Regions from separate parts of the Streptomyces sp. NPDC005706 genome, predicted to be linked through region 1. Evidence: riboswitches for the same ligand, from Rfam matches in the RefSeq annotation. Region 1 holds a riboswitch; the other holds the start of a gene.
The links. Region 1 has a riboswitch for cobalamin ahead of ABZ478_RS06085 (ribonucleoside-diphosphate reductase subunit alpha). Riboswitches for the same ligand answer to the same signal wherever they lie in the genome.

Region 2: linked by a shared signal. The riboswitch ahead of ABZ478_RS15755 (CbtB-domain containing protein) and the one ahead of ABZ478_RS06085 (ribonucleoside-diphosphate reductase subunit alpha) in region 1 are both predicted to bind cobalamin.

Annotation. Positions count from the first base shown of each region.
Region 1 is NZ_JBEXYS010000002.1:550,395-553,798, reverse strand. It holds gene mctP (monocarboxylate uptake permease MctP) at 1-1,374, shown strand, start outside; cobalamin riboswitch at 1,510-1,648, shown strand; gene ABZ478_RS06085 (ribonucleoside-diphosphate reductase subunit alpha) at 1,772-3,404, shown strand, end outside.
Region 2 is NZ_JBEXYS010000007.1:165,010-168,413, reverse strand. It holds gene ABZ478_RS15765 (spore photoproduct lyase family protein) at 1-475, shown strand, start outside; gene ABZ478_RS15760 (CbtA family protein) at 582-1,346, opposite strand; gene ABZ478_RS15755 (CbtB-domain containing protein) at 1,372-1,593, opposite strand; cobalamin riboswitch at 1,629-1,773, opposite strand; gene ABZ478_RS15750 (histidine phosphatase family protein) at 1,879-2,481, shown strand; gene ABZ478_RS15745 (DUF779 domain-containing protein) at 2,568-2,927, shown strand; gene ABZ478_RS15740 (phosphodiester glycosidase family protein) at 3,004-3,404, shown strand, end outside.

The sequences.
Region 1 (3,404 bases):
GTCCCGTACACGATCCTCGTCTACCCGCTGATCTTCACGTTCCTGCCCCGCCTGTGGTCGGTCTCGCACCGCCACGGCTACGTCACCACCTCGGACTTCGTACGCGGGCGGTTCGGCTCCAAGGGCCTGTCGCTGGCCGTGGCGGTCACCGGCATCCTCGCGACGATGCCGTACATCGCGCTCCAGCTCGTCGGCATCCAGGCGGTGCTGGACGTGATGGGCGTCGGCGGCGGCGAGAGCACCAACTGGTTCGTGAAGGACCTGCCGCTGCTGATCGCCTTCGGCGTACTGGCCGCGTACACCTACTCGTCCGGTCTGCGTGCCCCCGCCCTGATCGCGTTCGTGAAGGACACGCTGATCTACATCGTCATCGCGGTGGCGATCATCTACATCCCGATCAAACTGGGCGGGTTCGACGACGTCTTCGCCAAGGCGGGCGACGCCTTCAGCCAGGTCAACCCGGCGACCGGCAAGCCGCGCGGCGCGCTCGCACCGCCGGAGGCGGGCCAGTGGACGTACGCCACCCTGGCGCTCGGTTCCGCGCTCGCCCTGTTCATGTACCCGCACTCGATCACCGCGACCCTGTCGTCCAAGAGCCGTGAGGTGATCCGCCGCAACACCACCCTCCTGCCGCTGTACTCGCTGATGCTGGGTCTGCTGGCCCTGCTGGGCTTCATGGCGATCGCGGCCGGGGTGAAGGTCACCAACGGCCAGCTGGCGATCCCGCAGCTGTTCGAGGACATGTTCCCGGACTGGTTCGCGGGTGTGGCCTTCGCGGCGATCGGCATCGGCGCCCTGGTGCCCGCGGCCATCATGTCCATCGCGGCGGCGAACCTGTTCACCCGCAACATCTACAAGGACTTCATCAAGCCGGACGCCACGCCGAAGGAGGAGACCCGGGTCTCCAAGATCGTGTCGCTGCTGGTGAAGGTGGGCGCGCTGGTCTTCGTCCTGACGATGGACAAGACGGTCGCCATCAACTTCCAGCTGCTGGGCGGCATCTGGATCCTGCAGACCTTCCCGGCCCTGGTCGGCGGCCTGTTCACCCGCTGGTTCCACCGCTGGGCGCTGCTCGCCGGCTGGGCGGTCGGCATGGTGTACGGCACGCTCGCCGCGTACGGGGTGGCCTCGCCGACCCAGAAGCACTTCGGCGGCTCCGCGAAGGAGATCCCGGGCATCGGGGAGATCGGCTACATCGGTCTCACCGCGTTCGTGCTCAACGTCGTGGTCACCGTGGTGCTCACGTTCGTCCTGAAGGCCGTGAAGGCCCCGGAGGGCCTCGACGAGACCCGGCCGGAGGACTACACGGCGGACGCGGGCGACCCGGGGGTCGAGGTGGAACTCCCGCCCGCCACCGCGGGCAGCGCCCACTAGCGCGAGCCGGCCACGAACCACCCCACAGCGGGCCGCCGAGGGCACCACCCACGGCGGCCCGCTGTCATGCGAGTTGACCCTGCGGAGCCACCACAACACGCAACAGGCACAACATGTGGGGGTGACACGACAGCCCGGCACTAGATGTATGCTCATGCTCGCTGTCGCCGCAGGGGAATCCGGTGCGAATCCGGAACTGTCCCGCAACGGTGTACTTGCGTGTTTCCGCACGCCTGTTTCAGTCCGAGGACCTGTCGGCAGCGCGCGCCCGGCCGTCCGGTCCGGGTGCTCATCGACGTCCGGGCCTCGTGGAATGGGCCGGGGACGCGACGCCGTGCGCGCTCGCGCTGACCCCTGCCCTCCGCAAGGCCCCGTGCCGAGCGAGGGAGAGCCCCACGTGACCATCGCGCCAGCCGACCCGGCTTCAGCCATCCCGGCGAGCGGAGCCCCGGTGGAGACCGACGGTCCCGGTACCGCGCTGCTGCGGACCCTGACCGAGCTGACCGCCGACCTCCCCGACGCCGATCCCGGCCGAGTCGCCGCGGCCGCGCTGCGCGGCCGGTCCGCCCGGGCCGACGAGGCGGAGTTGCGCGAGCTGGCCACGGAGGCGGCCGCCGGACTGATCTCCGAGGATCCCGCCTACTCCCGGCTGGCCGCCCGGCTGCTGACCGTCTCCGTCCGCGCCGAGGCCGCCTCGCAGGGCGTCACGTCCTTCACCGGGTCCGTCGCCGTGGGCCACCGGGAGGGTCTCATCGCCGACCGCACGGCGGAGTTCGTACGGCTGCACGCCGAACGGCTCGACGCGCTGGTCGACCCGGCGGCCGACGACCGCTTCGGCTACTTCGGCCTGCGCACGCTGCACAGCCGGTACCTGCTGCGCCACCCCATCACCCGCCAGGTGATCGAGACGCCCCAGCACTTCATGCTGCGCGTCGCCGCCGGGCTGGCCGAGGACGACACCGCCCGCTCCGTGGACGAAGTCGCCGCGCTCTACGGGCTGATGAGCCGCCTCGACTACCTGCCCTCCTCCCCCACTCTCTTCAACTCCGGCACCCGGCATCCGCAGATGTCGTCCTGCTACCTCCTCGACTCCCCGCTGGACGAGCTGGACTCCATCTACGACCGCTACCACCAGGTCGCCCGCCTCTCCAAGCACGCCGGCGGCATCGGCCTGTCGTACTCCCGTGTCCGCAGCCGCGGTTCGCTGATCCGGGGCACCAACGGGCACTCCAACGGCATCGTGCCGTTCCTGAAGACGCTGGACGCCTCGGTGGCCGCGGTGAACCAGGGCGGCCGGCGCAAGGGCGCCGCCGCCGTGTACCTGGAGACCTGGCACTCCGACATCGAGGAGTTCCTCGAGCTGCGCGACAACACCGGTGAGGACGCCCGCCGTACGCACAACCTGAACCTCGCGCACTGGATCCCGGACGAGTTCATGCGCCGGGTCGACGCCGACGAGCGGTGGTCGCTGTTCTCCCCGGCTGACGTGCCGGAGCTGGTGGACCTGTGGGGCGAGGAGTTCGACGCCGCGTACCGCAGGGCGGAGGCCGCCGGGCTCGCGAAGAAGACGATGCCCGCCCGGGACCTGTACGGCCGCATGATGCGCACCCTCGCGCAGACCGGCAACGGCTGGATGACCTTCAAGGACGCCGCCAACCGCACCGCCAACCAGACGGCGACCGCCGGCCACGTCGTGCACTCCTCGAACCTGTGCACCGAGATCCTGGAGGTCACGGACGACGGCGAGACCGCGGTCTGCAACCTGGGGTCGGTCAACCTAGGCGCCTTCGTGGACACGGCGGCCGGCGGCCTCGACTGGGAGCGGCTCGACGAGACGGTCCGCACGGCCGTCACCTTCCTCGACCGCGTGGTCGACATCAACTTCTACCCGACCGAGCAGGCGGGCCGGTCGAACGCCAACTGGCGTCCGGTGGGCCTGGGCGCGATGGGCCTGCAGGACGTCTTCTTCAAGCTGCGGCTGCCCTTCGACTCCCCCGAGGCCAAGGCCCTGTCCTCCCGGATCGCCGAGC
Region 2 (3,404 bases), on a different contig from region 1:
TCCGCGGGGCCGCACCCGCGTCCGGTTCTCGGTCATGCCGGGCGAGGACTCCCGGCTGCTGGACATCCGGACGTCACCGGTGGCCGAGCGCGTCGCCGCCGCGGCCGACTTCCTGGACGCGGGGTACGAGGTGCACTTCAACCTCTCCCCCGTGGTGCTGCGCCCCGGGTGGCAGGAGGCCTGGGCCGAACTGCTCCGGCAGCTCGACGACGTGCTCCCGGCCCGGGTCAAGCGGCAGGCGGCCGCCGAGGTGATCACGCTGACCCACAACCGGGAACTGCACGAGGTCAACCTCGGCTGGCATCCGCGCGCCGAGGACGTGCTCTGGCAGCCCGGCATCCAGCAGGGCAAACGCTCCGAGAACGGGGCGCTGAACGTGCGCTACGACCACCTGGTCAAAGCGAGGGCCCTGGACGACCTGCGCGGGCTCGTCGCGGCGCACGCTCCCTGGCTGCGCATCCGGTACGCCTTCTGAACCGGGCCCCGCGGACCGCCTCTGACGCCGGCCGCGGAGTCCGCCACGACGCGTGAGGCACCGGCCCGCGAGCGGGCCGGTGCCTCACGCCGGAGTGCCGGGTGCCTCAGTGGTGCGCGGCCGGGGCGCGCGGACCGGCGTCCTGCCGCTCACCGGCCGTGCGCTCGGCGGTGAGCACACGTTCCGCGAGGACGCCGAAGACCAGCCCGAACGCGGTCCACAGGGTCGCCTGGACGGCCAGTGCCGCCAGGCGGAACCGCCACAGCAGGCTCGGGGAGAAGTCCTTGGGGACCTCGTCGACGGCCGGCAGGAACGCGTAGGCGAGCCCGGCGGCCAGCAGGAAGAACGCGCCCGCGGCCACGGTCGCGTTCCAGTTGCCCAGGCGGGGGGCCAGCCGCTTGCCGAGGATCACCGTGGCGACCGCCAGCAGCACGCTCAGGACCATCATCAGGAAGTACAGCGTCGTGCGCTTACCGATCGTGTCGGGGTCACCGACGGACGGCGGGTTGGCCGGATACTTCAGGAACGGCACGACGTAGACGGCGACGAGGCCGGCGGCCGCCAGGAGCAGCGCGCTCGCGCGCGGCCCGAAGCGGCCGATGCGCCCCAGCGCGAAGCAGTAGGCGAGGGCGGCGATGCCGCCGAACGCGATGCCGTAGAGGAGGACGCCGGTGGACAGGCCGGCGGTCGACTGCATCGTGCGGGAGACCGCCTCCACGCCGTGTTCGTGGGAGTGCGCCTCTTCGTAGGCGATGGCCGAGTCGACACGCGGCTCACCGAGGAAGTAGGCGACGACGAGGGCGAGCAGGCCCGCGGCGAGTCCCGCGAGCATGCCACGCACCAACAGGTTCCGGACAGTTGCCGAGTTCATGAGCTCGTGCGCTTCCTCGCCCCGGTCAGTGGCAGGGGAAGCCGAGCAGATGCCGGGCGTCGTGCACCCACTCGTGCACGTTCTCGCCGGACATCACGGAGGTCGCGCCCTGTTCGGCGCCGACGAAGTACAGCAGGACCAGCATCAGGACGCCGAAGAAGACCGCCCAGGGGGCGATGGCGCCGATCGGCAGCTTGGCGGGGAGGGCGGTGGGGTTGGTGCTGGGCTGAACGGCGGACTGCGCCATGGCAGGACCTCCTGGGGAACTCGCGTCCCTGCTCGGTGGTGCACGGGACGACGGGCGGGTCTGACTTGCCCGGTCCGCACCAGGAATGGTGTGAACGGGGCTTACAGTGGCGCGACCGTGCCGGATTCCCACCGGCTTCCGCATTCCGTCGTCGATATCGCCGAGAAGGTACCGCGAAGCGCGGGTGCGGCCAAGGGCGCACGGGTGCGGGGCGGTGCGCCCCGCGGCCGCCGTACGCTGTGGAACCCCTGTGCCGAAAGGGCCGTTGACCATGCAGGCGACCTCATGACGACCCGAGTGATGTTGATCTCACCGGCGATGAACCCGGCCCTGCGGGAGGCCCGCTTCGACGACGGATGCTCACTCGACGCGGCGGGCGCCGCGCGCGCCCGGTCGGCCGCGGACGGACTGCGGCCCGCCGCCGTGGCCCTCGTCTCCCCCACGGCCCGCTGCCGGGAGACGGCGGCCGCGCTGGGTCTCGACGCACGTGCCGAACCCGCCCTGGCCGGGCTCGGCATGGGCCGCTGGCGGGGGCGGACACTGGAGGAGGTCGGCGCCGCGGAGCCGGAGGCGCTGGCCCGGTGGCTGGCCGACCCGGCGGCGAGCCCGCACGGCGGCGAGTCGGTGCGCCTGCTGTGCGCCCGGGTCGGGGGCTGGCTGGAGGAGGCCGCCCGGTCCGCCGGCCGCACGGTGGCGGTGGTCGAGCCGGAGGTCGTGCGCGCCGTGACCGTGCGGGTGCTCGGCGCTCCGGAGGCCGCCTTCTGGCGGATCGACGTACCGCCCCTGACCGCCGCCGGGTTCACCGGCCGGGCCGGACGCTGGAACCTCACGCCGGCCACCGTCCTGGGCGGGACGAGCGGCACGCCGGAGGGCGCCCCCGACCGCTGAGGAACGCCACCGCCCCCTGGACGCCGTTGCGGCCGGCCGTGAGACTGGGCCGGGTCCGACGCCCCCGGCTCTCCAGGACGGTGACCATGCAAGAGGAACTGCCCCGCGTCGAACTCACCCCACAGGCAGCGGAGTTGGTACGCCGGCTGCGAGCGGAACACGGACCGCTGATGTTCCATCAGTCCGGCGGCTGCTGCGACGGCAGCGCGCCCATGTGCTACCCCGACGGCGAGTTCCGCACCGGCGGTTCGGACGTGCTGCTGGCCGAGCTGGCGGTGGACGGCGTCGAGGAGCCCGTGACCTTCTGGATGTCGCGGAGCCAGTACGAGGCCTGGAGCCACACCCGGCTGATCGTGGACGTCGTACCCGGACGAGGCAGCGGTTTCTCACTGGAGGCACCCGAGGGGGTGCGTTTTCTCACCCGTTCTCGCGTAGTCGACGCCTAGCCGCCCCGCACGTCACCGTCGTCTGGTGCACTTCCCCCGAGCACTGACGGCAGTTGACGAGGCATCAGGGGGCGCGATGAATCGGGACGGGCGGCGGGCGGCGGCGGGCAGATCGGTTCTCACGGTTCTCACGGCGTTCGGCGTACTGGCCGGCGCGGCCCTGGCCGGGGCGGCGCCGGCCGGTGCCGTGCCGGCCGGCGGACCCGGCAGGCGGATCGCTCCCGGGGTCACGTACCGGGAGTTCGACATCACGGCGGCGGCCGGGCGGACCCACGCCCATCTGCTCACCGTCGACCTGGCCGATCCGCACGTCCGGACCGACCTGCTGTATCCCGGGGCGGTGGCGGCCCGGGCGACCGTGTCCCGGCTGGCCGACACGGCCGGCGCGGTCGCGGGTGTCAACGGCGACTTCTTCGACATCACCGAGACCCAGCACCCGGGCGTCGAGGCCACCGGGGCGACCGTCGGGCCGGCGGT